Regions from separate parts of the Paenibacillus sp. FSL L8-0470 genome, predicted to be linked through region 2. Evidence: riboswitches for the same ligand, from Rfam matches in the RefSeq annotation. Region 2 holds a riboswitch; each other region holds the start of a gene.
The links. Region 2 has a riboswitch for thiamine pyrophosphate ahead of NST99_RS14350 (ABC transporter ATP-binding protein). Riboswitches for the same ligand answer to the same signal wherever they lie in the genome.
Positions count from the first base shown of each region.

Region 1: another riboswitch for thiamine pyrophosphate. It lies ahead of NST99_RS10415 (thiamine phosphate synthase); the one in region 2 lies ahead of NST99_RS14350 (ABC transporter ATP-binding protein).
Region 3: another riboswitch for thiamine pyrophosphate. It lies ahead of thiC (phosphomethylpyrimidine synthase ThiC); the one in region 2 lies ahead of NST99_RS14350 (ABC transporter ATP-binding protein).

Region 1 covers NZ_JBBOZM010000001.1:2,324,011-2,334,295, reverse strand. The annotation lists gene NST99_RS10445 (carbohydrate binding domain-containing protein) at 1-1,328, opposite strand, end outside; gene NST99_RS10440 (fumarate hydratase) at 1,591-3,246, opposite strand; gene yfbR (5'-deoxynucleotidase) at 3,352-3,987, shown strand; gene thiH (2-iminoacetate synthase ThiH) at 4,012-5,169, opposite strand; gene NST99_RS10425 (thiazole synthase) at 5,198-5,962, opposite strand; gene thiS (sulfur carrier protein ThiS) at 6,219-6,422, opposite strand; gene NST99_RS10415 (thiamine phosphate synthase) at 6,474-7,082, opposite strand; TPP riboswitch at 7,195-7,297, opposite strand; gene NST99_RS10410 (SDR family oxidoreductase) at 7,446-8,315, opposite strand; gene NST99_RS10405 (hypothetical protein) at 8,669-9,094, opposite strand; gene mdh (malate dehydrogenase) at 9,217-10,158, opposite strand; gene icd (NADP-dependent isocitrate dehydrogenase) at 10,178-10,285, opposite strand, start outside.
Region 2 covers NZ_JBBOZM010000001.1:3,171,268-3,181,552, forward strand. The annotation lists gene NST99_RS14310 (ABC transporter ATP-binding protein) at 1-911, opposite strand, end outside; gene NST99_RS14315 (MarR family winged helix-turn-helix transcriptional regulator) at 945-1,400, opposite strand; gene NST99_RS14320 (GNAT family N-acetyltransferase) at 1,528-2,073, shown strand; gene thiE (thiamine phosphate synthase) at 2,145-2,804, opposite strand; gene thiD (bifunctional hydroxymethylpyrimidine kinase/phosphomethylpyrimidine kinase) at 2,801-3,622, opposite strand; gene thiM (hydroxyethylthiazole kinase) at 3,648-4,445, opposite strand; gene NST99_RS14340 (ABC transporter substrate-binding protein) at 4,565-5,626, opposite strand; gene NST99_RS14345 (ABC transporter permease) at 5,623-6,399, opposite strand; gene NST99_RS14350 (ABC transporter ATP-binding protein) at 6,380-7,144, opposite strand; TPP riboswitch at 7,296-7,399, opposite strand; gene NST99_RS14355 (amino acid ABC transporter substrate-binding protein) at 7,548-8,381, shown strand; gene NST99_RS14360 (amino acid ABC transporter permease) at 8,436-9,104, shown strand; gene NST99_RS14365 (amino acid ABC transporter ATP-binding protein) at 9,117-9,869, shown strand; gene NST99_RS14370 (S-layer homology domain-containing protein) at 9,995-10,285, opposite strand, start outside.
Region 3 covers NZ_JBBOZM010000001.1:6,530,357-6,540,641, reverse strand. The annotation lists gene NST99_RS29745 (SDR family oxidoreductase) at 1-596, shown strand, start outside; gene NST99_RS29740 (NAD(P)-dependent alcohol dehydrogenase) at 651-1,709, shown strand; TPP riboswitch at 1,814-1,920, shown strand; gene thiC (phosphomethylpyrimidine synthase ThiC) at 2,025-3,803, shown strand; gene NST99_RS29730 (response regulator transcription factor) at 4,003-5,544, shown strand; gene NST99_RS29725 (sensor histidine kinase) at 5,566-7,332, shown strand; gene NST99_RS29720 (ABC transporter substrate-binding protein) at 7,620-8,921, shown strand; gene NST99_RS29715 (carbohydrate ABC transporter permease) at 9,054-9,920, shown strand; gene NST99_RS29710 (carbohydrate ABC transporter permease) at 9,920-10,285, shown strand, end outside.

The DNA of each region.
Region 1 (10,285 bases), 850 kb from region 2:
AGCTTGGCGATATGCTTGAAGGTACTCGCGTCTTCATTAAAATAGTTCTGAATCACATTGCCGCCTGCATCCCGCTTCACCATCGACCAGCGGTTCCAGGTATCGGCGATTCCCCCGGTCATAATCTGGCCGTTGCCGTTGCCCTTATTCTGCTCTGTGCCCTGGAAGACCACCGGGGTTCCGCGAACAGTGAAAATAAAGGACAATGCATTTTGCAGCTTCTCGACGTTTCCTCCGGCTTCCGTCAGGAAACGGTTGCGGTCATGATTATCTATAAAGGTGACCATATGGTTGGCATTTCCATTGTAAAGGGAATCGAGCGCCAGCGTGCTTTTGATGTTGGACTCGAAAGACTGACCGTAGGCGAAGCTGTTCAGCACGGAGAAAAATAACGGGAAGTCGAGCATCCCCCATTCCTTGCTGCTGCCTACCCAGCGGGAGACAAATTCGGCATTGCCGTCAAAGTTCTCGCCGAAGGTATTGACGCCAAGCAAATCCTCCAGCTCTCCAATGTCCGTAGGCTTTATCAGCTTGGCTGCATCGACACGGGCGCCATCCGCTCCGGTATAATCAAACCAGCCCTTGATAGAATTGAACACAGCCTGCTTGGCCGCCGGAACATCGAAATCGATATCATCCAGCCCGCCGAGATCATGATTCTCCAGGTAGTCCTGAGCCCACTGATCATATCTTCCGTCGGCCAGCGACCAGTTGATATCCCCGTTATGATGATACCAGGATGTATTATTAAAAGGGGCGGCCGGCTGCAATGCCGGTATATCATAATACGCCTGACTGCCAAGCATGTAGTCCCCAATATGGTTCGGCACAACATCAATAATCACTTTTATTCCCAGAGCATGGGCACTGTCCACAAGCTCCTTAAGTTTTTCTTTAGTCCCGAAATACGGGTTGGCAGCATTCGGGTTTTTCACGTTGTATCCATGGTAGGCCGTGTTTTTCCCGGTGCCGTTGTTCTCGCGGTTCGTCATTTGTGGTTCAGCGACCGGAGAAATCCAGATTGCCGTATATCCCATGTTATGAATATAGGGAAGCTTGTCGATAACCCCCTGCCAGTCGCCCCCCTTCATGTATCGGAAATCTTCATCCGAGTTCTCCCCGTAACGGATTGCTGCACCGGTGGCATTATTGGATGTATCCCCATCATTAAAGCGGTCAACCATAATCTGATAAATCGTATCATTCTCGGTGACGGTGCCTATGCTTGCTGCTTCAACCTTCGACGGCGGGACCACAAATAAATTCATCGTGATCGAAAGAACAATGGACGTGATTAGAACGGGAATAAGCCATGGTTTACGTTTCATTCTCATCTCCCTCTCATAAAAGCGTTTACATACCTGTGTTAGACTGTAATTGCATTTCCATCACTTGCCTCACTGCAATGCAGTTTGGGAAACCGGTTTCCTCCTAGAAGAAATTACCATGCAAACGCATGCGTTGTCAAGAACTTTAAATTTCTTCGTTTTTTCTCCTTAATTCTTCTGAACATCGGCAAAAAAAGAAGCCTCGCTCCAGAGTGAAAATGAAGGTCGGCTTCTGTTATTGTGGCCTTTATCTCCTGATGACTTATTTGAACACAGGTTCGCGGAACTGGGCCAGCTTGGCTGCAGAATCCTTCTCCACATCAGCATGCAGGCTGTTGCCGTGCGAATCCATCGTTACGATTGCCGCAAAGCCGTCTACCTGCAAATGCCACATCGCCTCAGGGATTCCGAATTCCATAAAGTCAACTGCACTTACCTTCTTGATACATTCGGCATAATATTGCGCGGCTCCGCCGATAGCGTTGAGATATACGCCGCCATGCTCCTGCAGAGCCTTCAGCGTTTTGGGGCCCATTCCGCCTTTGCCGATCACGGCGCGGATGCCGAATTTCTTAATAATATCCCCTTGGTACGGTTCTTCGCGAATGCTTGTAGTCGGCCCTGCCGCTTTTACATGCCAGCCTTCCTCATCCTTCAGCATGACCGGACCGCAGTGATAAATGACTGCACCGTTCAGATCAACCGGCGTTTCGTGGTCCATCAGGTATTTATGCAGCGCATCGCGGCCGGTGTGCATTTCCCCGGACAGGATTACCACATCGCCAACCCGCAGGCTGCGGATATCCTCCTCGCTGATCGGCGTCGTCAGCCGGACCTCGCGCGATCCGCCGGCCGTTGCAGGTTGCCCTGCTCCTTCAGCAGCTTCAGCGGCCGGCAAAACAGCCGGAGCCCCTGGAATCGTGGCATCCTCGGGAACGACACCGGACCCGGCAGCTCCTGCGGCATGTACAGCTACCGGCTCGGGCGAAGGTACTCCAGCATCATCAACGGAAATCCCCGTGCCGCTCTCATACAGCCATTCCCTGATCTTGCCGGTCGCAGGATCAACCAACACGCCCTGGCGGCGAAAGGCCCAGCAATTATAGGCCACCGAGACAAAGAAGCTGGCCGGAAGCCGGTTCATTACTCCCACCTTGCAGCCCAGCAGCGTGACTTCGCCGCCGAAACCCATCGTGCCGATGCCCAGCTTGTTGGCATTCTCCATAATATAATTTTCCAGCTTGCCCAGATCCTCTACCGGGTTGATATCCTCCACCTTACGGAACAGCTGCTTCTTGGCCAGCTCATAGCCTGTCGTGCGGTCTCCTCCGATGCCCACACCGATGAAGCCCGCGCTGCAGCCCTGTCCCTGTGCCTGATAGACGGCATGGAGAATACATTTGCGGATGCCGTCGAGGTCACGGCCAGCTTTGCCCAGTCCTTCCAGCTCTGCCGGAAGGCTGTATTGGATATTCTTGTTCTCGCAGCCGCCGCCCTTCAGGATGAGCCGGACATCTACGCCCTCTTCTTCCCATTGTTCGAAATGGATTACCGGTGTCCCGGCGCCGAGATTGTCTCCGCTGTTTTCACCGGTAAGCGAATCTACCGAATTGGGACGCAGCTTGCCGTTTTGGGTCGCCCGGACAATGGCGCTGTGTATATCTTTTTTCATTTCTATCTGGTTAACGCCTACAGGTGTATGAATAATAAACGTCGGCATCCCCGTATCCTGACAGATCGGTGATACCTGAAGCTCAGCCATTCCGATATTCTGTGCAATCGTGGTCAAAGCAAGTCCCGAGCGGGTCGCCCTGTCTTCCAGCGCGCGCCCCTTCGCTACTGCCCTGCGCACATCGCCCGGCAAATTTGTGGAGGTCTCTACGATCAGATTATAAATGCTGTCTTCAAAATGCTGCATCTTCATTCAGGACTCCTCTCCATCAGTTCCAGGTTGTCTAAACTCTGTTACAATTAGTTATTATAATATCATATTAATCGGCTCATGAAAGGGGTTACTTAAAAATTGAACTACCATTTTTCAGCCTATTTGTATCGTCTTCAATATATTCAGCGCTGGAGCCTGATGCGCAGCACCGCCCCGGAGAACGTGGCGCAGCATTCATTCCAGGTAGCTTTGCTGGCCCATATGCTGTGCTCGATCGGCAACGCTCATTTCGGGCGGTCGCTAAATGCCGACCGTGCTGCCGTGATGGCGCTGTTCCACGACGCCTCCGAGGTATTCACCGGCGATATCGCTACGCCGGTGAAACATAACAACCCGCGGCTGCTGTCCAGCTTCCGCGACATGGAGCGGGTCGCCGCCGAACGTCTGGCGGCGATGATTCCGCCGGAGCTAAGTGCGGTCTACGCGCCGCTCCTGCAGCCGCAGGACAGCCCGCCCGGCTCAGAGGATGCCGGGCTGCTGCGCTATGTCAAAGCAGCGGACGTGCTGGACGCCTACCTGAAATGCGTCTGGGAGGTCGCTGCAGGCAACCGCGAGTTCGCTGCTGCCAAAGAGCAGACCGCGACGAAGCTGCGCGTACTGGAACTGCCGGAGATGGATTATTTCCTGGCCCATATGGCTCCAGGGTTTGAAATGTCGCTGGACGAGCTGTCCGCTGGCATGAGCAGTGAGACCGGGGCAGATTCGGCAGATTGAATGCAGCAATTTGATCGCTTTTTATTAATGCAGCGAGTCCACCTGATGGGGCAGTGTAATCTTTGGTGAATGGAGCGGCTCTGTCAGGATATCCCAGTCTTTGAATACCGGCTGCAGTCCCTTGGCATACAGCATTTCTGTAATTTCATGCACTTTGCGGCCATCCGAGATTTCAAACTGCGGGGTTCCGCCTTCAAGGGTATGCCCGCCTACCTCGGTGGATACTCCTGCGGACATTTTAGTGATGCCGAGATGGACCAGATGATCGCGCAAAGCTGCCGGTTCCCGCGTGGACAATGAAATGCCCGCACGGGGCAAAAACAGTCGGTAAGCCAGTATGATCTGCACCAGCGCACGGTCGGTTACATCACTTGCCGGATTGAATTCTCCGAGATACGGGCGAAAGCGGGGAATCGACAAGCCGATTTCGCACTCCGGGTACTTATCCTGCAAGTATCTCGCATGCAGGGCAGTGGCCAGAGCTTCCTGGCGCCAATCGTACATCCCCAGCAGGGCACCAATATTCACAGATCGAAACCCGGCGCGGCAGCCGCGTTCGGGCGCATCCAGACGGTTGCGGTAGACTCTCTTCGGACCCTTCACATGCAGCTTCCCATAGGTCTCCTGATGGTAGACCTCCTGATACAAGGTAAGACCGTCTACCCCTGCCAGCCTCAGTTCATTGTATTCTTCCGTAGAGAGCGGATTAACCTCAATGCTGACAGAAGAAAAATAGTCACGGAGCACCTTCACGCACTCCCTCACATAAGCGGCCGGACTTTCACTCCGGGATTCGCCAGTCAAAATAAGAATGTGGCGCAGGCCTGTATCGGCGATGGTTTCTGCTTCCTGCCTGACCTCCTCCAGTGTCAATTTTTTGCGCGGAAAGTCATAAATCGAGCTAAAGCTGCAATAAGTGCAATGATTCACGCAAAAATCGGCCAAATACATCGGCGTAAACAGCTGCATCACATGCCCGAAGTGCGTACGTGTCAATCTTTGCGCTTTCTGCGCCATTTCCTCCAGGTAAGGCTCCGCCGCCGGAGACAGCAGTGCCATCAGCCCGTCTTCGTCCAGATGCTCCAAACGAAGCGCCCGCTTCACATCCACGGCAGTATACTGCTTCCATAATGTCTCGTAAGGAAGCTGCTCCAGCCGGGTCAGCGTATCATAAAAGCTCATGCTCTTCCTCCCTCCTTCTCTCCATTGGCTAGAACAAAAAGCCGGTCAGCGGCGAAGAGGCCGTTGCCGCCTCCTCCACCGGCCCCAGTCCGGCCAGATAAGCCTTGCGCCCTGCCGATACCGCCTCACGGAATGCCTCCGCCATTAGAAGCGGATCACGCGCAGTAGCAATTGCCGTATTCAGCAGCACGGCGGATGCGCCCATTTCCATCGCCTCAGCAGCCTCGGAAGGTCTGCCAATACCGGCGTCAACAATCACCGGAAGATCCACTTCTGCGATCAGAATCCGCAGCAGCTCCTTGGTCTGCAGGCCGCGGTTCGAGCCGATGGGCGCACCCAGCGGCATAACAGCGGCAGCTCCGGCTGCCTTGAGCCGGATAGCTGCCGAAAGATCGGGGCTCATATACGGCAGTACAACGAAACCCTCTGCAGCCAATATTTCCGTGGCTTTAACCGTCTCCATATTGTCAGGCAGCAAATATTTCTGATCATTAATCACCTCGATCTTCACCCAATTGCCCAGCCCTGCCGCCCTGGCCAGTCTGGCAATACGCACCGCTTCTTCGGCTGTGCGCGCACCGGAGGTATTGGGCAGCAGCGTCATATGGGAGGGAATATGAGTAACAATGTTGTCGTTGCTCTCCGTATCAACCCGGCGCAGAGCCACAGTAATGACCTGTGAACCCGAGCGTGCAATCACTTCGGGAATAAGGGTATTGCGGCTGTATTTCCCGGTTCCGATAAACAGCCTGCTGGATAAAGGAATTCCGCCGATAACGAAAGAATCTTGCATACAATCGCCTCCTGAGATAGTGGCTCCGCTTAAATGCGGTGCTTCTGTTGCTGATACACTGAGTTTTGATCTTACCTCTTATGTCTTACCTTTAACTCTTGATTCTTACGTCTTACGTCTTACGTCTTACGTCTTACGTCTTACGTCTTACGTCTTACGTCTTACGTCTTACGTCTTACTTCCTACGTCTTACGTCTTACGTCTTACCTCTTGCTTCTTGCCTCTTACTGCTTTCATCCGGCAACACGCACCGGCTTCAGCCCCCGCCGACAAAATGGACCAGCTCTACGCGGTCACCTTCGCTCAGCAGCGTATCTTCGTAAACGTCCTTGCCGACGATCTCACCATTCAGCTCCACGATAACCAGTCTCCCGGCCCACTCTGACCGGCTTAGCAGATCAGCTACAGTCCGGCAGCTCTCTTCATAGGCCCCGCCTTTTCCATTCACGATCAAATTCATGCTTGCTCACCTCCTTTAACTGGTGCAGGAGCATTATTCATGGCTTCAGGCTTAGGGTACGGCCTGAACTGCTGATCTGTAGGCTGTAGCGGCGGCCACAGGATCTCCCGCACTGCATATTCCGGACATTACGGCAATTCCGGCAGCACCCGTTGCCAGAACCTTACCGGCATTACCCGGCTCAATTCCGCCTATGGCGATCAGCGGAATGCTGCTGCAGCGGACAGCCGCAGCCAGCTGCTGCAATCCGCGTTCCCGCTGCCCCGGCTTGCAGGCCGAGGGAAACACATGCCCGAACAGGCAGAAGTCCGCTCCCTGCCGGCCGGATTCGGCCGCCTCCTCCGGGGAATGCACCGACCTTCCCAATCGCAGGCCCGGTGCTATGCCGCGTGCTGCGGCAGGCGGCAGGCTGTGCCAAGCCAATTGGACCCCGCCCGTCCCTGCGGCCAGCGCAACGTCTACCCGGTCGTTGATCACCAGCTTGGAAGGCGGAACCCCTGCTATGATCAGCTGCTCCGTCAGAGCCATGAGCTCCCGTACAGACATTGCCTTTTCCCGGAGATGGATATAATCCACTATGAAATGCACAGCCGCAGCCAGTTGAACAAACTGCGCCGGATTTTGCTTTCCATCCGAGATCAAATGTATCTCTTTCAACATGTTCACCTTCTCCTGTTCTTTTGCATTACCGGCAAACACAAAAAAGACCACCCCCGTAAAGGAGGCAGTCTGGAATATATACAGGAATACCGGGCCATTCAGCCCCGCTGCAGTTATTCGTTCTCCACTTCCCTACGCTGGTATAAACCAGATCAGGTTCAAAGGGTCCGAACGGGTATGTTCGTCTCAGCCTTGCGGCACCCCTAGTGACAAATCCATATTCAATTACGCTTAACGTTTCATATACTAACATATTATTCCTTGAAGAGCCATCCTTTAAAAGAGGCCTGCATCAAAAAGAGCGGAACCCAAGATTCCGCTCCAGACTCTAATTATGCATAGCAATGGAATCAGCAACCGCATTTAGCCGTTTACGACCTCGCCGCCGTTCACATGCATTACCTGTCCGCTTACATAAGATGAATCGTCGGAAGCCAGATATACATAGGCTGGAGCCAGCTCCTCCGGTTGTCCCGGGCGTTTCATTGGCTGCGTGCCGCCGAATTCACTGACTTTCTTCGCGTCAAAGGTCGACGGAATAAGCGGTGTCCAGATTGGACCCGGCGCTACGGCATTAACCCGGATGCCTTTGTCCGCCAGGTTCATCGACAGAGAACGGGTAAAGCTGAGAATCGCCCCTTTGGTGGACGAATAGTCCAGCAGCTGCGGGCTGCCCCGGTAGGCTGTGATCGAAGTCGTGTTGATGATCGTGGACCCTTTTTTCAGGTGGGGCATGGCTGCCTTGGTCAAATAGAACATCGAAAAAATATTCGTGCGGAATGTCCGCTCTAACTGCTCAGAGGTAATATCCTCAATTTTCTCCTGCGGATGCTGCTCGGCCGCATTATTAATCAGGATGTCCAGCTTGCCGAGTCCTTCCACTGTCTTATTGATCAGATCCTGGCAGAACGCCTCCACGCCGATATCGCCGGCGATCAGAATGCACTTCCTTCCCTCTTGCTCTACCTGGCGTTTAGTCTCTTCGGCATCGGAATGCTCATTGAGGTAGGAAATAACGACATCCGCACCCTCCTTCGCAAAATGAACGGCAACCGCCCGGCCAATACCGCTGTCTCCTCCTGTAATCAGAGCCGCCTTGCCCAGCAGCTTGCCCGCCGCCTTATAGGCTGAGGTCTCGAATTCCGGCAGCGGATTCATTTCACTTTCAATTCCGGGCTGGCGGTCCTGCACCTGCGGAGGTAATGTTTTTTTGGTTTGCGTGTTGTCTGGCATGATCCATTCTCCTTTCGCTGTGTACCTGTTGGTTACTCATCGTTTTAGGGTTGGCTCAGGGTGTCTGGTTTATGCACCTGCAGATCATCTCTTTATTTGCTTTACGTTATGTTACTTACCACACCTTGGGCGCGGTCAAACTAAAATGTCAGTTGTTTTTGCCGGGGAAGGCGATATACTTTACAGAGAAAGCACTAATCCAGCAATGGAGTTGCAGATATATGCAGACTGTGACTGCGGCATGGCTGGGTGGTACCCGATAGACTTGTCCTGAAGTAATGTCTGCACCCAAAAGCCCGCTCTCCATGTCAATCCGGAGGCGGGCTTTCTGTAGTCTTTCTATGAAGGAAGTCTTAAATAATGCTGTTGTACACCATAAAAAACACCATCAGCACCAGCGCCACCATGAGCAGCAGGCTCAAGGTACGGATTTTGCCTGTCTCTGCGGATACGTCACGGTTCTCGCGCATGCCGGCTGCGGCAAGACGCAATGGTTTGCTGATGATGCCGCCGAGTGCAAACATAGCAAGCAGCAGAACAACCACCACGATCATCCACGGTACCGAATATTCACCCTTCGTCATCATATAGCCGCCAGTCAGCAGTTGGATGACCAGACCGTACTGGGCGAAGCGGTTGAAGCCGCCGATAGCGCTAAGCGTTCCTTCTCTCGCAGGGACGCTCAGCTTCTGGACACGCCCGAGAACAAACGGCAGCACCAGATAAAAGCCCAGCGCCAATGTACCGATCATATGTAGAAAAAACAAAAAGTGACCCATAACATACCTCCTCTAATGTTTTCAGTGATTTTAGTTACACTTCAATTATACCTAACCAACAAATAGAAGAAAAGAAAACCCCCATTATAATTTCTAAAATGGGGGCTCCCGCAGGTTACTGCTTAAATCCTAACTACCGAAGTAACGGCACGTACCGAATCTGCCGACTTATCCAAAGCCGCTTTCTCCTCTGCCGTAAGCTCCAGTTCATATACCTTCTCAATGCCGTCCGCACCCAGCAGCGCCGGAATGCCCATGAACAGCCCATCATAACCGTATTCACCTTCAAGCAGGGCGATTACCGGGATAATCCGCTTCTTGTCCTTCAGGATCGCTTCAGTCATCTGGACCAAGGAAGCCGCTGGCGCGTAATAAGCGCTGCCGTTGCCGAGCAGGCTGACAATCTCGCCGCCGCCGGCTCGTGTACGCTGTACAATCTCCGCAATTCGCTCTGCGGAAATCAGCGTATCAATCGGAATGCCGCCTACGCTGGAATAGCGTACGAGCGGTACCATATCATCGCCATGTCCACCCAGCACAAAGCCGCGTACATCTTCAACCGAAACGTTAAGCTCTTGGGCGATAAAAGTACAGTAGCGGGCCGTATCCAGCACACCGGATTGTCCGATTACCCGGTTTTTGGGGAAGCCTAGTGCATTGTAAGCCACATAAGTCATCGCATCTACCGGATTGCTCAATATAATTACGATGGATTCCGGAGCGACACGTTTCACATTTTCGCAGACCGATTTCACAATTCCCGCATTGGTATTCACCAGATCATCGCGGCTCATGCCAGGCTTGCGGGCGATGCCTGCCGTAATAATCACGATATCCGAATCCGCAGCATCCTCATAGCTTGAGGTTCCCGTAATCTGGCTGTCGAACTTCTGCACAGGACCGGCTTCCAGCATGTCAAGCGCCTTGCCTTTGGTCGGGTTCTCGAGCTGCGGAATATCCAGCAGCACCACGTTGCCGAGTTCCTTCTGGGCAAGCATAAGCGCCGTGGTAGCGCCAGTGAAGCCGGCACCCACGACTGTAATTTTATAACGTTTGATGGCCAAGAGATACCCTCCTACAAGACTACAGATTATTGATAATTTCGTCGGCAAACGCGGAGCATTTCAGCTCTGTTGCGCCTTCCATTTGACGGGCAAAATCATAAGTCACTGTTTTGTTGTTAATGGCGGT
Region 2 (10,285 bases):
GTTAGCTCACCTTGGATGAACAGATATCCGCCATACAAGTAGATCAGCAGCGGTCCAATGCTGGTAAAAGTGGAGAGGACCATCATGAACCAGCGCCCGGCCATTGATTGGCGGATTTGCAGGTGTGTAGCTTCTGCATTAATCGTTTTAAAATTTGAATATTCCGCTTCTTCTTTGGTGAACAGCTTCATTAACAAATAGCCGCTGATACTTAACGTTTCCTCAATGACTTCATTCTGTTCGGAGAATTTCTCCTGTGTTTTTTTAGCCAGCTTCCAGCTCAAATTGCCCATTTTACGGGTAGGCAATATGAATAGAGGAATAACAAATATTCCAAGCAGCGCCAGCTTCCAATTCATAATAAAGAGCGTCACCGCAGTGGTGGCAAGGATAAATAAATTACTGGCAAAATTAACAATCGTGTTGCTGAACACACCTTGAATTCCCGAGATATCGCTAGTCATCCGGGTGATGACTTCCCCCTGTTTGACACTGGAATAGAATTGCAGCGGCATCCGCTGGAGATGACTATACATCTGGTTTTTCATATCATGGACGATATTTTGTGATATAAAAGAATTCAAATAATTTTGCAGCACTCCCAGCAGTCCCGAGACAACGGTTGCGCCTAATGAAGCCAGAACCAGCAACAACAGCAGATGCAGATTTTTGTCCGGCAGCGCCTGGTCGATAATATGCTGGATCAGGATGGGCGGCAATAGCCCCAGAACTGCAGAAACACATAAAACGATCATAACCAGCAGCGTTTGCTTCCAGTAGGGAAGAAAATACTTGGAAATCCGCAGCAGAAGCTGCTTGGAAATCTTCGGATGCAGCTCATCATCATCAAATTTTAGCTTGCCATGCCCAGGCCCGCCAACAAATCCTGCTGCACCAAAACCTCTTGACATTACACATCACCAGCTTTGTATGGAATTTTGTTATTAAGTCTCTTGCTCCTGTGCCTGCGCCAGCTTGCCGAGCAGTTGTCTGTTCATCCGCAGGAGGGTTTCAATCTCTTCCCCGGAAAACTGCTCCAGTGCCGATCCCAGTACTTTATAGGAAAAAGCCTCCTCGTTGTACCGCTTGCACAGCTCTTCTCCGGCAGGAGTAATATGTAGTTTGGTTTCTCTGCGGTCCTGTTCCGAAATGACCCGGGTGACCAAATTTTTCTCTGCCAGAGCATCAATGTGAGTGCTTACCCGGCTCTTGGCAAAAACCAGCCGTTCAGTAACTTCCTTCTGTGTTTGGCCCGGGTTGTCTTGAATGGAGTTCAGGATGCCGATCTGATGCACCGTCAGCCCCAGCTTTGCTGCACTTTGGTGTGCAAGCTTCTTGAGCTGCCGGGACACCGCGAAAAAGGAATGATAAACCTCACTCGTCTGCTGCGGATCGATCATTTGTGCGGACCCCCTTCACTGAATATAGTTACGTTTGTGAACAGTTTACAAAGTAAACTAATAATACACCTGAAACAGCGGGATGTAAATGCTATAATTTACCTACCATTGTATAAAGGAGTAAAGCATGAATATTGACCAAAAAGGTTTTGAAGTAAAAGGCTTAAGCTACATCATCAGATCCGCCGACCCAGCAGATGCAGCGAATTTATCGCAATTAAGGCTGCAGATTGATGGAGAAACCGAAAACATGGACAGAGTTCAGGGTGAGGGAGTTATCGACACTTCCGGCTTTGAACAATTGATCGCCCGGGATACGGAAGATGACAGAAACTTATTTTTAGTGGCGGAAGCTGAGGGCAAAATTGTGGCATTTTCGAGATGTGAGGGGAATCATCTTACAAGATTCTCGCATAAAGTGGAATTCGGAATCTGTACAGCGCGGGAGTATTGGGGGTTTGGCATCGGTAAACATCTTTTGGAACAGTCGCTGGCTTGGGCAGACGCGAACGGAATCACTAAGATCGTATTGTATGTATTGGAAACAAACGAAAAAGCTGTGCAGCTGTATAAAAGGTTCGGATTTGAAATCGAAGGGGTCATCACGAAGGACCGGATTCTTTCTGACGGCAACTACTATAACACGATAGTTATGGGAAGGTTTAAGCTATAAGTATCCCCAATAAAAAACGCAGGACCGTCTGTTACGGTCTCTGCGTTTTTTTATAATGGGCAGCTCTGAAGTCATGTATACCGGATAATCTGCAACAAATTTTTTGCAGCTGCGCTAATGTCATCCGCCCGGGCAATGGCTGAGATGACGGATACTCCATCGGCTCCGGCTCCGATAACCGGCTGGGCATTACCCGGCGTAATTCCGCCAATGCCGACCAGCGGGATGGTAAGGCCGCAGCGCCGCAGCTCTTCAATGACCCGGGTGCCTTGCACGGCCTCGGCATCGTCTTTGGAGGAGGTCGGATAGACCGGGCCAACTCCGAGGTAGTCTGCACCATCGGCGATGGCCTGCCGGGCTTCAGGCTGTGTATGGGCGGAGACGCCGATAATCTTGTGATCGCCGAGCCGCTGACGGATGGAGCGGGCCGGCTCATCCTCTTGTCCGACATGGACACCGTCGGCATCAAGCGCGATTGCCAGCTCAATATCATCGTTCACGATGAAGGGGACACGATGCTCGCGGCATATCTGCTGAAGTTGTTTGGCCAGGTTGAATGCTGCTGTTCCGTTCAGCGCCCCGTGGCCTTTTTCCCGGAACTGAAACAGCGTAATTCCGCCTTCAATGGCCTGTGTCAATGTGTCAGCTGGTGAAATCCGGCAGTTGACACTGCCCATTATAAAGTACAACTTTAGGACCTTCCGCATGTCTTCGCTGTCGATTCTCTTCATCTCACATTTCCCCGCATTCTTCTGTTGCCATAAGCAAAATGATTTGTCGGCCCATGCCCTGCACCAATGCCAAGACTGTCTTCGATGGCCGCCTGGATAAAAGCTTTCGCGGTATGGATTGCTTCCTTAACGGTGTTGCCCTGTGCCAATCCGGCCGCCGCTGCCGCCGAGAAGGTACAGCCCGTTCCATGGGTATGCCGCGTGGAGATGCGCGGGCTTTCCAGATAGATAAACTCGTTTCCGTCATACAACAGATCGAGAACTCCTGTCGTTCCGTCATCATGGCCGCCCTTTAGAACAACAACGCGGGCGCCCATGGAATGGATGAGCACCGCTGCCTGTTCACGGTCCGCCAAGCCGGAAATCTTCATCCCGGTCAAACTTTCCGCTTCCGGTATATTAGGTGTTGCCACCAGTGAGAGCGGCAGCAATTCGGTAATCAGCGCCTGCACGGCTTCCTGCTGCAGCAGCGGTGAGCCGCCTTTGGCGATCATAACCGGGTCAACCACCAGCTTATCCCAGCCATACTGGTGTACCTTCCCGGCAACGGCGCGGATGATTTCACCGCTAAAAAGCATGCCGGTCTTGACCGCATCCGGCTGCAGATCACTTCCGACCGAGTCAAGCTGTGCAGTGACAGCTTCTGCTCCGAGCGGGTATACGCCCTGTACTCCGAGAGTGTTCTGTGCAGTCACAGCGGTAAGTGCCGACATGCCGTACACGCCAAGCTCCTGGAATGTTTTCAGATCGGCCTGGATGCCTGCGCCGCCGCCGCTGTCGGAGCCGGCGATTGTCAGCGCTTTGAATACTTTTGTCATGTAGTCCACTCCTTTGCCGCAAGAATTATAGTGTGAGCAGCTGTACCCGTGATCTCTCCTTGTAGGTGTCCGGTGTGACCAGGGACAGCTGGTTGAGGAATTCAATTTGGAAGGCGCCGGGGCCTTTAAGAGCTGTCCGTTCGGCTGCGAGCTCGGCCGCGACACCATAGAAGGAGAGCGCCTCGGCAGCCGCTTCCAGCCATGACCCGCCGCTGACCGCCAGAAAAGCTCCGACTACGGCGCTGAGCAAGCAGCCCGTACCGGTGACTTTGGTCAGGATGGGATCACCGTTGCTGACGACGTAGGTGCTGATGCCGTCGGTAATTATGTCATCTTTCCCGGTAATGATGACCACACATTCCAGCTTTCGAGCTGCTTTATTCGCCAAAGCGATGACATCGCCATCGCCCGCACCGGCATCAACGCCCTTGATGGCCCAGCTTTCCCCGGCAACATGGGCTACCTCAGCAACATTGCCGCGCAGGGCGGTAATGTGCAGCTGCTGGACCAGCTTATGCGTGACCTCGGTGCGGTAGGCGGTAGCACCGGCTCCAACCGGGTCCAGCACCAGCGGTACCTTATGGCGCCCAGCCGCTTGCCCGGCCAGCACCATCGAGGTGATGGCATGCTCGTTCAGCGTGCCGATGTTAAGCACGACAGCTCCCGACATCGCGGCGATGTCCGCCACCTCCTCATGGGCATCAGCCATGAAGGGTGAAGCCCCCAGGGCCAGCAGCCCGTTGGCGGTAAAGTTGGCCACCACAATGTTGGTGATGTTGTGCACCAGCGGATTGACTTCACGTAATTTAGCTAAATAACTCATTAGTAGTCCTCCTCAAAGTACCTCTGGATTAGTTCCCGTAACGAATGGTCCACGATATATGTCCCCTACAAAAGTCCCCATACATGAATCTCTAAACTTCGGCCCTTAGAATATAGCTCCTACAGATTAATAAAAGCTTCCTTGCTGTCCATTTCTCCGGTCAACAGTCCGTTCTCGGACAGCCACGTGTGCACGTTCTCCCAGGATTTCTCCTCCTGCTGTCCAAAAGGCAGTTTTCCTGCATCCATCAGCGGCAGAAGGATTTCCAGACTTTTTCTCTCGATTGCTTGGTCGAGCGGGGCGGTAGCGTCTTCGTGTGCAAACAATATTTCAAGTGCCTGCTGAGGCTGTTCCTGTACGAATTGCTGTCCTTTGCGTGCCGCATTCATGAACCTCCGGTAGTCCTCCTCAGAATCCAACAAGCTCTGTTCACTGGCAACAAGTACAAGCTCATAATAGTCCGGTACTCCGTAGTCCGTCGGATCGAATGAAGTGACGGGGTGTCCTTCTTTTTCCAATATCAATGCCTCATGATTTATAAATCCGCCGATAATGCCGTCTGCGCGTCCGGTAGAAAGGGCAGGAATAAGATCGAATCCAACATCAATCAGGTTCAGTGAAGCTGGATCGCCTCCGTCGTATTTGACCATTGTCCGGAGCATCGCTTCATACAAGGGAATGGAGGAGTATCCGGCATTTTTGCCTGTGAGCTCTTTCGGGCCGGTTATCCCGCTCTCTGCGGGGACCAGAAGATGATTGAGCGGATGCCTTACGAGCGCTGCGACAGATTTTACAGGTATTCCTTCACCCCGCGCCATTAGTACCTGTGGTTGGTAGCTGAGAGCCAGATCGACTTTGCCTGCGGCGACAAGCTTCAAAGCATCATTGCTGTCCGCCGGCATTTGAATGTCCACCTCAAGCCCTTCTTCGGCAAAATAGCCATTCTGCTGAGCAGCATACAGGAAGGAATGAACAGCGTTCGGATACCAGTCGAGCATTATAGTCAGCTTGTGTGGTTTGTCGCTGGAATTCTCTGAAGAAGCGGCGGAGGTATCCGGGTCTTTTGCGCTGGTGCAGCCGCTTAAGAGGGTAAGCAGGCACAATAACAAGAAGAAGTATGGAATAAGGCGGTGTATTTTCTTATGTGTGGAATGATTGCGATACAGCTTAGGATGGGTCATCGGTAAAATCCTCTTTTCTGCAAAATGAGTTTTTCGAGCACAGCGATACTGAGAAACAAGGCTACACCCAAAGCGGACAGCAGCAAAACGGCGGCGAACATTTCTGCACTTTGCAGATTGCCGGCCATCCGGCGGCTGAAATAACCAAGCCCCCGGCTGCCGCCCAGCCATTCCCCGATCGTCGCTCCGATCACACAGTAGACGATGGACAGCTTAAGTCCGGAGAAAAAGGAGGGCAGCGCCAGCGGAATTTGTGTCTTGCGCAGAATCTGCCAGCGGTTTGCCCCAAGCGTCAGGAGCAGGTCTCTGTACAGGCTGCCGCTTTGCCGCAGGCCGTCATAGACGGCTACCACAACCGGGAAAAAGGCAGTCAGAAAGACGACAGCAACCTTGCCCCACAGGGTATAGCCGAACCACATAATAAAAATAGGTGAGAGCGCGATCAGCGGAATGGTCTGGCTGATAATCAGCATGGGATAAAGTGCTTTGGCGAGCGGAGCGAACATATGCATGCCGGTACCCAGCAGTGTTCCGCAAACAACCGAGAGGGCAAACCCGGTCAGTGTCTCCTGCAACGTGGCGGGTAAATGCTCTCCGAACAGCAGCCCCCGCTTTTCAATCAGCGCTGTCCAGATTGCACTTGGCGCCGGGAGAATAAATGAAGGGATCATGTTCAGCTGTGCTGTGATCTCCCATGCCGCAATAAGCAGCCCCACAAGCAGTAGAAAGGGGCCATAAGTCCGCAGCTGTTTCTTATACCATAGAGCTCTCATGCAATCTACGCTCCAAATCCTCCCGCAGGGCAACAAACTGCGGTTCATAATTCATTTTGTAATGTCTGGGTCTTGGCAAAGTGACGATCAGCTCCTGCAGTCCGCCGCCAGAGCCGCCGGTCATCAAATAAATCCGGTCGCTGAGCAGCAGTGCTTCTTCAAGATCATGAGTGATGAACAGAACGGACTTATCGAGCCCGCCCCACAGCTCCAGCAGCCAGCGGTGCATCTCCCGTTTGGTGATCGCGTCCAGCGCTCCAAACGGCTCGTCAAGCAGCAGCAGTTCGTTGCCTGCAGCTAGTGTGCGCAGCAGGGCGACCCGCTGGCGCATCCCGCCGGACAGCTCCTGCGGATAAGCATTTTCCTTGCCGGAAAGGCCAAAGCGGTCCAGCATTCCGCGGATCCGGGCGAGTGCCTCATGCCGGCTGGAGTCCTGCTTCAGCTCCCAGGGAAGCAGGCAATTGTCCAGCACGGTCCTCCAAGGCAGCAGCAGATCCTGCTGCGGCATATAAGCGATCTGTCCAAGCCGCGGGCGTGTCGAAGGAGAGCAGCGTCCATGTACGGTTATTTCACCCCCGGATGGCTCTAGCAGGCCGGCAATGATTTTGAACAGTGTGCTTTTCCCGCAGCCGCTGGCTCCAACAACGGAAATGAATTCGCCTTGGCGGACGGTCATTGAAAGACCGGAGAATACCGGATTCCTAGTCGCTGCAAACGAATAAGCCAGGTTGGTTATAGTGAGCATATTGGAATGTGGAAACCTCCTACGGGCGTAGTTTGTTTGACGATACTTGTCTGATCGGCGGCAACAGCAAACACAAGAAAGACCCATTCATTTCCGGAGGAAATAAATGGGTCTGAACGTCACAGTCAGTTAGCTTAGTGCGGCTCCGCTGAACAATTCTGCTCCACTTCCCTCCGCTGGTATGATCCAGATCAGGTTCCAAGGGTCCGGAGCTTAAAGCTCCGTCTCAGTCGGCCGACTCCCCTAGTGAAATAACAGGTCAATATTGAATTTGCAATTGCTAATTAATATACCATATCCGGACTGAAGATGTAAAAAAATTGATGAAGCGGCAGTACTTTTGGGCAAGATAAGCAAGTGTCCATGCAGTGAAAATATAGGGATTTTGAAAGGGGATCATGTGATGAAGAAGCTTAGTCTGACTATCCTGCTGCTGCTAACCCTGCTTGCGGCAGGGGCATGCGGCAATAATAACAATACAGCGCCTGCGGCTACTGCCGCGCCCACAGAAGGAGCGGCGGCTCCGGCCGGGCAGAACTCACTGGAAGCTGTTAAAGCGAGTGGCAAGCTGCGTATTGGTACGGAAGGGACATATGCTCCGTTTACTTTTCATGATGCAGAGGGCAAGCTTACCGGTTTTGATGTGGAGATTGCCAAGGAGATTACGAAACGGCTGGGGGTGGAACCCGAATTTGTAGAGACCCAATGGGATGGCCTGTTTGCCGGCATGGATGCCAAACGTTTTGATACGATATTCAACGAGGTTTCGATCACGGATGAACGCAAGGTGAAATATGATTTCTCTGAGCCGTATATCGTCTCCAAGGGTGTGCTGATCGTGCGCGAGGATAACAAGGATATTACAGCCTTCGCGGACCTTAAAGGCAAGAAGGCAGGTCAATCGCTGACCAGTAACCTGTCCGATATCGCCCGGGAGAACGGTGCGGAGATCGTCGCTGTGGATGGCTTCAACCAGGCCATAGACCTGCTGACCTCGGGCCGGATTGATGCGACTGTAAATGACGGTTTGTCCTATCTCGACTTAAAGAAGCAAAAACCCGATGCGAAGATCAAGCAGGTGGATGAAACGGCCGAGGGATCGCAGAGTGCGGCAGTTTTCCTCAAAGGAAACGAAGAGCTGGTTAATGCTGTCAGCGATGCGCTGGCTGAAATGAAGAGCGATGGAACCTATCTGAAAATATCGGAGAATTACTTTGGGGCGGATGTGTCCAAATAACAAATGGAACTGGTGCGAAGATGCAGCCGAGTGTCCAAAAAGGATGTCTGAACGATGGATGACCGGAAAATTGGAATTTTCATGGATTCACTGCTGCCCCTGTTTAAAGCGGGGGTGGCTTATACCCTTCCGCTGGCGCTTGTTTCCTTCGCTCTTGGATTGCTGCTAGCTGTTTTTACCGCGCTGTTCCGTCTCTCCTCATGGAGAATCCCGAAGCTGATCGCCCGGTTCTACGTTTGGGTAATCCGCGGGACACCGCTGCTGGTGCAGCTCTTTATTATCTTTTATGGACTTCCGGCGGCAGGGATTGTGCTGGATCCTTTTATAGCCGCTGTAATCGGTTTTACACTCAGTGTTGGAGCCTATTCTTCGGAAATTGTCCGGGCAGCCATCCTGTCCATACATAAAGGCCAATGGGAAGCTGCCTTTTCCGTCGGAATGAGCCGGGGGCAGGCACTGCGGCGGATTATTCTGCCTCAAGCGGCGCGTGTATCGGTTCCGCCCTTGTCGAACTCTTTTATCAGTCTCGTAAAGGATACCTCCCTGGCAGCAAGCATTACGTATGTAGAGATGTTCAAAACAGCGCAGCAGATCACGGCGACCACCTACGAACCGCTGCTGCTCTATAGTGAGGCTGCATTATTCTACCTGCTGTTCTGCTCCGTGCTGTCCGCGCTGCAAAATGCCCTGGAACAGCGGTTTGACCGTTATTCGGCGAGATAAGGAGGAAATCACTTGATTGAAATTCGCGGCCTGCACAAATTCTTCGGTTCGCTACAGGTGTTAAAAGGTATCGAGCTCAGCATGGAGCATGGCAAGGTTCTGGTGATTATCGGGCCCTCCGGCTCCGGCAAAACAACGCTCCTTCGCTGTTTTAATCTGCTGGAAATACCGGATCAGGGTAGCCTGTCGCTGGGGGAATTAAGCCTGGAATTTACGCAAAACAGGAAAATTCCTCATAAGACACTGATGGCCATCCGTCAAAAAACAGGGATGGTTTTTCAGTCCTACAACCTGTTTCCGCATATGACTGCGCTTGGCAATGTAATGGAGGCGCAGGTTACTGTACAGAAACGCAGCAAGGAGGAAGCCAGGAAGCGGGGAATAGAACTGCTAGCCAAGGTAGGCCTCAGTGATAAAGCGGATGCTTATCCCCATCAGCTGTCCGGCGGCCAGCAGCAGCGTGTGGCCATTGCCCGGGCGATGGCGGTCGATCCCGAAGTGCTGCTGTTCGATGAGCCGACTTCAGCGCTGGACCCTGAGCTGGTGGGCGAGGTGCTGAAGGTTATCAAACAGCTTGCGGCTGAAGGCATGACAATGGTAATCGTCACCCATGAGATGAAGTTTGCCGCCGATGTGGCCGACCGGATCATCCTGATGGACAACGGTGTGATCCTGGAACAGGGAACTCCGCAGCAGGTACTGGAGCAGACGGAGAATCCGCGAGCTCTGCAGTTTCTGAACCGGCTGAGCGGTGAGGTTTTATGAGTCGCAGTGTATCCAAGCTGCGTGGAACAAGCAAAGGCAGTCCAGGGGGGACACGGACTGCCTTTGCTTGTATTTAGTTCATCTCATGATGCGCGGGGGAGCGCCTGAGACGCGGTTAATAGTATTTAGTTCTGCGTGGATGCATTATTGACTGAATTCAGATACTCCAGCGCATTGTACAGCATAATAGCCGCTTCGGCCCGGGTAAGCTCACTTTTCGGATTAAACTTGCCATTTGCATCAAGCGTGTTGATCTTGTATTTCAGTGAACGCTGTATGCTGCCTTGGTAGGAAGGCTCCAGTGCAGCTTCGTCAGCAATATCTGCAGGAACAATGTTGATCAGTGGCAGATTGCCAACCTTCTCCACGCCCTGAACGAGCAGGTTGGTGAACATCTCCTTAGTAATTAGCTTGGA
Region 3 (10,285 bases), 3.4 Mb from region 2:
ACGTTCTCCTGAACAATGCCGGATACGGGACAATGGGGCTTATAGAAGTAGCTACGGATGAGCAGATCCGAAGACAATTTGAAGTGAATGTTTTTGGTCTTATTAGTATGACTAAAGCCATGTTGCCACATTTTAGATCTAATCAGGAAGGGTTGCTAATCAATATCTCTTCAATGGGAGGGATCGTGACCTTTCCTACGATGTCTCTGTATCACTCCACTAAATTCGCGGTAGAAGGTTTTTCTGAATCCGTATCTTTTGAATTAGCATCACAAAACATCAAAGTAAAGCTGATTGAACCAGGAGCCATTAGCACGGACTTTGGCGGAAGATCGATGGAGTTCTTTTTTAATGATGACTTAACGGATTATAAATCATTCACTACTGCCTTTCTGGGTAAATTAGGGGAAATGGAAAAAGCTCCAGACTATGCCTCGGCACCAGCACTTGTAGCTGACACTATTTATCAAGCGGCCACAGACGGTACAAGCAAATTCCGTTATGTAGTGGGAGAAGATGCGAAAATGCTCATAAGTATGAAGAAAAATACGGTTGAGGAAGAGTATCTAAGTAATATAGCTCAGCATTTTTCATAAAAGAGGAAGACGGTTATTCTAATAAAGGGAATTACATTTTCCTTGGAGAATAAAATGCCTATCGAATGGAGAATGACCATGAGAGAAGAGATGATGGATACAGGCTTACCCAGCGAACGAGTAGCACGCACGATGACGGCGATGGTCTATGATACCTACGGATCGCCAGAAGTCTTACGTATTGAAGAAGTGGATATCCCTGCACCGCAAGACCATGAAGTGTTGATCGAGGTCCACGCTGCCTCTGTTAATTCCTGGGATTGGGATCTCCTCCGCGGCAAACCGTTCATGAACCGCCTTGGCGGGCTCCGTAAACCCCGTTACCGTATTCTTGGCGCAGATATCGCAGGACGGGTCATCGCCGTGGGTGCCAATGCCAAAAGATTCCGGCCGGGGGACGAGGTTTTCGGGGACCTTTCCGGTTGCGGCTGGGGCGGATTTGCGGAGTATGTATGTGCCAGCGAGAAAGCCTTGTCACCAAAGCCGGCAGACCTGAGCTTCGGGCAGGCAGCGGCTATTCCTCAGGCAGCCGTTCTAGCCTTGCAGGGCATGCGTGACAAAGGAAAGCTGCGAAAGGGCCATCGGGTTCTGATCAATGGGGGCGGTGGCGGAGTGGGTACGTTTGCGGTTCAATATGCCAAATGGGCCGGAGCGGAAGTGACCTGCGTTGACAGCGCCGAGAAGCTGGATATGCTGCGTACCCTCGGGGCGGATCATGTATTGGATTATACCAAAGATGACTTCACCACAAGCGGACAACGATACGATTTAATCCTCGATGTCGTTGGAAACCGTCCGGTTGTCGCGATGAAGCGCGCACTAACGTCAGGCGGTACGTATGTCATGGTCGGCGGTTCCTTTTCTTATATCCTCCTGGCTCTGTTGGTTGCACCGCTGTCTGCCTGGTTTGAAAAAAAGAAAATAGCACTTCTAATCCATAAGCCGAACCACGAGGATCAAATGGTTTGGAAGGAGCTTGTCGAAGCAGGCTACGTAGTGCCAGTTATTGATCGGCAATATCCGTTAAGCGGCGCGGCCCATGCCCTTCGTGATCTTGGAGAAGGCCGTGCGAAAGGGAAAATTATCGTGTGCATAAAAAGTCAGCTAAGCTAACAGTGCTCATCTGATGCAATCGATATTTATGATTTGCCAATTCCTTTATAAGAACACCGGTTGACAATTGCTGGATTTCTCTGTAACTTTAACATAACTAAATAAGAAACCACTAGGGGAGCCTGAATAGGCTGAGACGGGAAAAATGCATTCCTGGACCCTTGAACCTGATCTGGATTATACCAGCGTAGGAAAGTGGAGCCGGACTTTTATTTCATTGTTGGCGTTAGCCTTATATGGATTTTTGAGCCGCTCCATGTGGAGCGGCTTTTTTGCGCGTTTTCTTATTTACTCAAACCTTAAGGAGGAAATAAGATGCTGAATCAAGAGAAGAAACATGAGGTTGATCTGTGTGCTTTTCCGGGAAGTCACAAGGTGTATGTGGAGGGCTCACGGCCTGATATTCAAGTTCCGATGCGCGAGATTACATTAAGCCGAACCTCGGGTACGGCCGGAGAAGCGGAGAATGCTCCTGTCCGTGTCTATGATACAAGCGGGCCTTATACTAACGATGAAGCCTATAGCGATATCCGCAAGGGGTTAACGCCTCACAGGCTTCAGTGGATCACGGAGCGGGGAGATGCCGAATCTTATGAGGGAAGAGCGGTTAAGCCGGAGGATAACGGGAATCTCACAGAGAAGCCGGCGGCAGAGGTGTTTCCGGGCTTGCAACGTCGTCCCTTGAGAGCCAGAGAGGGCCGCAATGTCAGCCAGCTGCATTATGCCCGCAGAGGCCTGATTACGTCGGAGATGGAATTTATCGCAGTCCGGGAAAATGTAACTCCTGAGTTTGTTAGAGAGGAAGTAGCCTGCGGCCGTGCGATCATTCCAGCGAATATTAACCATCCGGAGAGTGAGCCGATGATTATCGGGCGGAATTTTCTGGTAAAGATCAATGCTAATATCGGGAATTCGGCGGTGTCCTCTTCCATTGATGAAGAAGTAGAGAAGATGAGATGGGCTACCCGCTGGGGAGCGGATAACATCATGGATTTGTCGACGGGTAAAAATATTCACACCACCCGTGAATGGATTATCCGCAATTCTCCGGTGCCTATCGGGACAGTGCCAATCTATCAGGCTTTGGAAAAGGTAAACGGCAAGGCCGAGGATTTAACTTGGGAGGTATACCGGGACACCCTGATCGAGCAGGCGGAGCAGGGAGTGGATTATTTCACCATTCACGCCGGGGTACTGCTGCGTTACATCCCATTAACGGCCAAAAGAATGACGGGCATCGTCTCCAGAGGGGGTTCGATTATGGCGGCCTGGTGCCTGGCCCATCATCAGGAGAACTTTCTTTATACACATTTCGAGGATATTTGTGAAATCATGAAGGCTTATGATGTGGCGTTCTCTTTGGGTGACGGGCTGCGTCCAGGCTCCATTGCCGATGCTAATGATGAAGCCCAGTTTGCCGAGCTGGAGACGTTGGGTGAATTAACCTCGCTTGCCTGGAAGCATGATGTTCAGGTGATGGTGGAAGGCCCGGGCCATGTACCGATGCATCTGATCAAAGAGAATATGGATAAACAGCTTGAGCTTTGCCATGGCGCTCCTTTTTACACACTGGGACCACTGACTACGGATATTGCACCCGGCTATGACCATATCACCTCGGCTATTGGAGCGGCGATGATCGGCTGGTTCGGCACGGCGATGTTGTGTTATGTTACCCCGAAGGAGCATCTAGGATTGCCTAATAAAAATGATGTGCGGGAAGGCGTCATCACCTATAAAATTGCCGCCCATGCAGCCGACTTGGCCAAAGGACACAAGGGCGCGCAGGATCGGGATAACGCACTCTCCAAAGCGCGCTTCGAGTTCCGTTGGCGGGACCAGTTCCATTTGTCGCTCGACCCGGAACGGGCGCTGGAATATCATGATGAGACCCTTCCGGCGGAAGGGGCCAAAACGGCTCATTTCTGCTCCATGTGTGGACCCAAGTTCTGCAGTATGCGCATTTCTCATGGTATCCGCGATACGGCGAGGGTGCAGGAGGGACAAGAAGAACCGGAGCAAGCGATGATTACCGCAGGGATGCGGGATAAAGCAGAAGAGTTTAAGGAAGGCGGAGGTCTGATCTATAAATAAACCGTCGGTCCGGGACTGCCGCTAATCGCCCTCCCCCTCTCAATTGACAGTCTCCGGGCGTATACCTATAATGTAAATCAGATTATGAAAGCTGTTTCATTTCTGGTGGATAAGTTTGTTTCGGTGAGATGGAACCCCTTAATCAAGCGGGTTTCATTTTGTTTTTTCAGTGTATTTTTGTTCGCAAAAAGGAGAAGCCATGGACACAACGTTCTGCAAAATATTGGTGGTGGACGATGAAATGCTGGTACGGCAGGGGATAATCCATCTGCTGGATTGGGAAGGGGAAGGGTTTCAGATTGCAGGCGAGGCCTCCAACGGAAGAGAGGCTTTTGAATTAATTGAATTACAGCGTCCGCATATCATCCTGACCGATATCGTTATGCCTGTGATGGACGGGGAAGAGCTGATCCGGCTCGTCAAGGGGATGTATCCGGAAATTGAGGTGATCGTGCTTAGCAGCTTCAGTGAGTTCGAATATGTGCGTTCAACCTTCCAAAGCGGGGTTGCCGACTATATCCTGAAGCCCAGACTGGAGGCCGCTTCCCTGCTTGCCGTGCTGAAAAAAACCGCGCAGCGGATTCCGCTGCTTCAGCATGTGGACTGGAGAAGCGACAAGCGGCAATCCGCGGACTATATTCTGGACAAACTGGTTTCAGGCTTTCCAGTGGAGTACGACGAGGAAGCGCTGCGGGGGATGTTCCCCTTACCGGGCTTCGTGCTGCTAATTGCTGATACTGGCGACGAACCCGCTGCGAATAGCCGCAAAGAGGAATGGCTGGAGAACAGTATTCATTCTCTGCTGCACAGCAGCGTCAGCAGGGTGACCTTCCGCCGGCTGTCTCCGCTGGAGGGGCATGTCCGTCTGCTGTTTAATCTGGAGGAGGCTGGGTATGAGGCGCTCATCCGTCTTGCAGATCAGGTATTCACGGCGGGCATCCGTGCAAATATGTTCCTGAATCTCGCGGTCAGCCGGGTTTTCACTGAGCTGAGTGAACTGCATACGATCTATAAGGATGATCTGATGAAGCTGCTGGACCGCCGCTTCTTTCTCCCGGATCATTGTTTACTGGTAGATGACGGCGAGGAGGGACGGCAGGGTCCCGCTTTCGATCAGGATGCCTTCGGCGCAGAGCTGAACCGGCAGGAGTTCGATTTGGCTTTCGGCCGCTTGAGCGCATATGTCGCGTCCATGTCCGGCCGGAGAGATACAGGGATGTCCGAGTTCAAATCGTTTTTATGCCACAGTATGTTTCAGATCATCGGAATGCTGCTGCATTTCCATTACGAGGCCCGCGCCCTGGACGAAAGCAAATACGAATTCTTCCGCTCCATTCATGAGGCACGGCATATCGGTGAAACGGAGATACGGCTTGAGCAGTTTTTGCAAGCTGCGACGGAATGCGTAACCAAGAACCGCGGCGGAGTACCAGCCATTCAAAAAATTTTACTGTATATCGACGAGCATTATTCACGTCAGCTTACGCTGACCGAAGTAGCAAGGCAATTTCATTTCAACCCGTCCTATCTGTCTAATTATTTTGCGCTACATAACAAAGAGGGCTTCAACGAATATTTAAACCGGGTGCGGATCGAAAAGGCGTGCCTGCTGCTGAAAGAAAATGCCGGTCTATCCATTTCCGAAATCAGCAGTCTTGTGGGCTACTCAGACCACAGCTATTTCACCAGAGTATTCCGCAAGCTGATGGGAATCTCGCCCAGTCAATACCGGAAAGGCTAATGCAGCGGGAAGGAGTCCGAAATGGGACTAACGGAGAAATGGCTCACAAAGCTCAAGGATCAAAGCCTGTTCAGTAAAATATTCGCCGTCATGGTCATCAGCATCATTCTGGTTACCGTCCTGATTACCGGAGTGACCGTACAAATGTCCCAAAAGCTATTCGTGCAAACCTTCAGCATCACCAATTCCAAGATTATCGACCAGATCAAAAGTGCCTTGGAGAACTCCCATTATGCAACCGTCAACAGCGCTATTGAAGTCGGGCAGAGCGGCGTGATCAGAAGCTTCATGACGGAGAAGGATATCAATTCACTGGCGAACTTCAAGCGGTATTACAGTATGCGGGATCAGATGGACCGCATTCAATCCGGCATCGGAGGGACCAATATCGGCCTCTCCATTCTGGGTGTGAACGGAAGAAGCTACACCAGCGATGTTACTTATTGGTCGGGCTCATCAGAAGAGTTGAAGAACAATCCCATTACAAAGGCCGCTCAGGAACGCAATGGGCAGCTCTTCTACAGCTTTATGGACGCCAGCCCGTTCAATTCACAAAGCCGTTATCTGGTCGCCGCCAAGGCGTTGACCGCCCCGGGTCTATCCAAGCCGTACGGCACTTTGTATATGTTCACCCGTGAAAGTGACTTTCGCAAGAACTACGCCAGCTTTACGAGCCAGGGAAACGATGTAATGTTTCTGGATACATCGGGCCTGATCGTGTCCAGTAACCGGACGGAGCAAATCGGCAGCATGTCTCCCGACCTGCTGAAGAGTGCGCAGCAGATCGCCGAGGTGGGCCTATCCAGCCAGGAGCTCACCATCGGCGGGCGGGAGGTCATCGTGCTGGCGGACTATTTGCCTTCGTACAACCTGTATATTGTGAATCTGATTGATAAGAAACAGACAATCGGTACGCTGCTGGACAAAAAGGCGATTTTTCTGATCGTTGCAGCAATCGCCGCCGTAGCCGTACTTGTCATCTATTTTCTGACGAAGAGGCTGACGCAGTCTTTGCGCACATTGGTCAAAAAAATGTCTAATGTCACCAAAAAAAGTTTCCATAACTACATGTCAGTTACCGGTACCTATGAGACAAGACAGCTAAGCACCGCATACAACTATATGCTCAAAGAGCTGAACGACTATGTCGGTCAGCTCGTGGAGACCCAAAAGGAGCAGCGGAAGGCGGAATTGGCCGCGCTTCAACAGCAGATCAATCCCCATTTTCTATACAACACGCTGGCGTCAGTCAATATTCTGGTGCAGAGAGGAAGCAAGGAACAGGCGACGGAGACCATTCATGCGCTGATTTCCCTGCTCCAGAACACCATCAGCAATGTGAACGAGACGATTACAGTGGAAGAGGAGCTTATTAACCTGAAGCATTATGTATATATTAATCAGGTCCGCAACGGCAACCGCATTAAGGTGGATTATTTCGTTTCACCGGACTGCATGTCTGCTAAAGTACCCAAGCTGGTTCTTCAGCCTTTTATCGAAAATGCCTTCTTTCACGCGTTCAATATCAAAACCTCCGGCTATATCTATGTCACCATTATGAAGGACAGGGATACGCTGCACTGCGAGGTGGTTGATACGGGAGATGGGATGGATCTGGACAACAAGGATTCGATTCCTGCCTCGTCCGTCAGCAGGCAGCTGTTCAGCGGCATCGGCATCCGCAACGTTCATGACCGCCTGACATTGCTGTACGGTGAGCCTTACGGCGTATCCATCTCCAGCACACCGGGGCAGGGGACGAAGGTTTCTATCAAAATCCCCTGCTAACTACGGATTGAACCGGTGTTTTTGCAGCATACTATCCAAGCCACGCCATGAACCGGAGCCCTATATACGGCGCCGGTTTTTTGTATGTAACGATGTTTCTTGGACGGGAATTTACCTAAAAAAAGTGCGAAAGGAGAAAATAAATGCTAACTCACTCTCCATGGAAGCGGATACAAAGACAATATTATCACTATTTTAACTAAATTAATTTCTAACGAAATGAAGGACCAGGATGATATTCTTGATAAAGAAAGCACTTTCAAATATACGTTAGGGGGATATACATCATGAAGAAAAAAGCTACTGCTCTTCTGCTCGCCGGCTTTATGCTGCTGACAGCCTGCTCCAGTAACGCCAATAACCAGGCAAAAACCAACAACGGGGGAGCTACAGGCACCTCCAAGGAAATCACGGTCTGGGCATGGGACAAAAACTTTAATATCGCTGCGATGAATCTGGCGAAGGATGCCTATGTGAAAGACCATGCGGATGCTAAAATCAACGTTATCGAATATGCCCAGGATGATATTATCCAGAAGCTGAACACCGGTCTCAACTCGGGAAGCGCATCGGGGCTGCCGAATATCGTTCTAATCGAAGACTACCGTGCTCAAAGCTTTTTGCAAACGTATCCAGACTCCTTCCAGGAGCTTGGTGATGCCATTAAACCCGCTGATTTCGCCGATTATAAGATCGGACCAACCAGCTTTAACGGCAAGCAATATGGCGTTCCTTTCGACTCCGGGGTTGTAGGCCTGTATGTCCGCACAGACTATTTGCAGGAAGCGGGCTACACAGTTGACGATCTGCAGGATATCGACTGGCAGAAGTACATTGAGATCGGCAAAGCAGTCAAAGCCAAAACCGGCAAAGATATGCTGACCCAGGACCCGAACGATCTGGGGCTGATCCGGATGATGATTCAATCCGCCGGCTCCTGGTATCTGAAGAGCGATGGTACAACACCTGACCTGAAGGACAATGCTGTACTGAAGGAAGCATTCGAAAGCTATAAAGAGCTAATGTCTGCGGATATCGTTAAGGTTAACTCCGACTGGAGCTCGTTCCTCGCCGGCTTTAACAGCGGTGCCGTTGCATCCGTTCCAACAGGCAACTGGATTACACCATCGGTGAAATCGGCAGCTGACCAGTCCGGCAAATGGGCGGTTGTACCGTTCCCTAAATTGAAAAATGCGGCAGGCTCAGTGCATGCCTCCAACCTGGGCGGCAGCTCCTGGTATGTACTTAACAACGACGGCAAAGAAGCCGCAATTGAATTCCTGGGCGCAACACTTGGCTCCAACACTGACCTGTATCAAAAGCTTGTGACCGACGTTGGCGTTATCGGTACCTATAAACCGGCCGCTGAAGGGGAAGCTTACACTGCTGCAGACAACTACTTTGGCGGACAAAAGGTCATTTCCGACTTCGCAAAATGGACTGCGGAAATTCCGAATGTTAACTACGGCATGCACACCTATGCTATCGAGGACATCCTCAAGGTTGAAATGCAGAATTATCTGAACGGTACGGATATAGATAAAGCGCTCGGCGATGCTCAGTCCCAAGCGGAGTCTCAAATCCAATAACCCCTTGTAGGACCTGATTACTCCGCTGTCCTCCCGTACCGGCCGATTTAAGCCTTGGCGGGGGGACGGCGGCTTACCCGTTTTCCGATTCACGCCTGTATAGAGAAAGGATTGAGAGCTGTGAACCATACCATGCGCAACCGCGCTAAGCTTACCGGCTGGTTATTTATTGCTGTAGCCGTCCTCATGATTTGTTTGTTCTACTTTTATCCGATGATTCAGGCTTTGCTGCTCTCCTTCAAAACGGGCGCAGGAGCCAATCTTCATTTTGACGGATTAAGCAACTATAAGCGGCTGCTCAGCGACAAAACCTTCTTTACCGCCGTAAAGAATACCTTTCTGTTCCTGATTGTGCAAGTGCCGCTCATGATCACTTTTGCGATGATTATTTCGGTGCTCCTTAATGACAGCAAGCTGCGCTTCAAAGGGTTTTTCCGTACCGCTATTTTCCTGCCTTGTGTAACCTCGCTTGTGGCCTACTCCGTCGTATTCAAATATCTGTTTGGTAATGACGGACTGGTGAATCTGGCTTTAATGAACATGCATTTGTTATCCGAACCGATTCAGTGGATCTCCGATCCCTTCTGGGCAAAGGTCACAATTATTATCGCAATTACATGGCGGTGGACGGGATACAACATGATCTTCTTCCTCTCGTCGCTGCAGAACATCGACAACTCCATTTATGAAGCCGCGCGGATTGACGGCGCCTCGGGGGTCAGACAATTTTTCTCGATCACCGCACCGTTGCTTAAGCCGATTATTCTCTTTACGTCGATCACCTCAACTATCGGGACGCTGCAATTGTTCGATGAAATCATGAATATTACTAAGGGAGGTCCCGGCAACGCGACACTCTCCATTTCCCAATATATATATAACCTTTCGTTCAAGTACACCCCTGACTTTGGATACGCAGCTACTGTGTCTTACTCCATCGTTGTCATGATTGTTGTACTGGCCTTCCTTCAAATCAAATTGGCAGGTGATGATAAGTAATGAGAACCTTACGCCGCGCACCTATTTATGTGTTTCTGTCCATTGTAGCGCTCGTTTCGATTTTCCCGTTTTTGTGGATGATTATTAGTGCGACAAACCTTTCGGTAGATGTAACTCAGGGAAGAATGCTTCCCGGAAGTCATTTGATCGAGAATATCAAGAAACTGACGGATTCAATCAATCTTGTGCCTGCTCTGTGGAATACGCTCAAAATCTCTGTGACGACAACGATTCTGGCCTTGCTGATCTCATCACTGGCCGGATACGGATTCGAAATTTATCGCAGCAAAGCAAAGGATATCGTCTTCAATTTGTTATTGCTATCCATGATGATTCCTTTCGCCGCGTTGATGGTACCGCTCTAT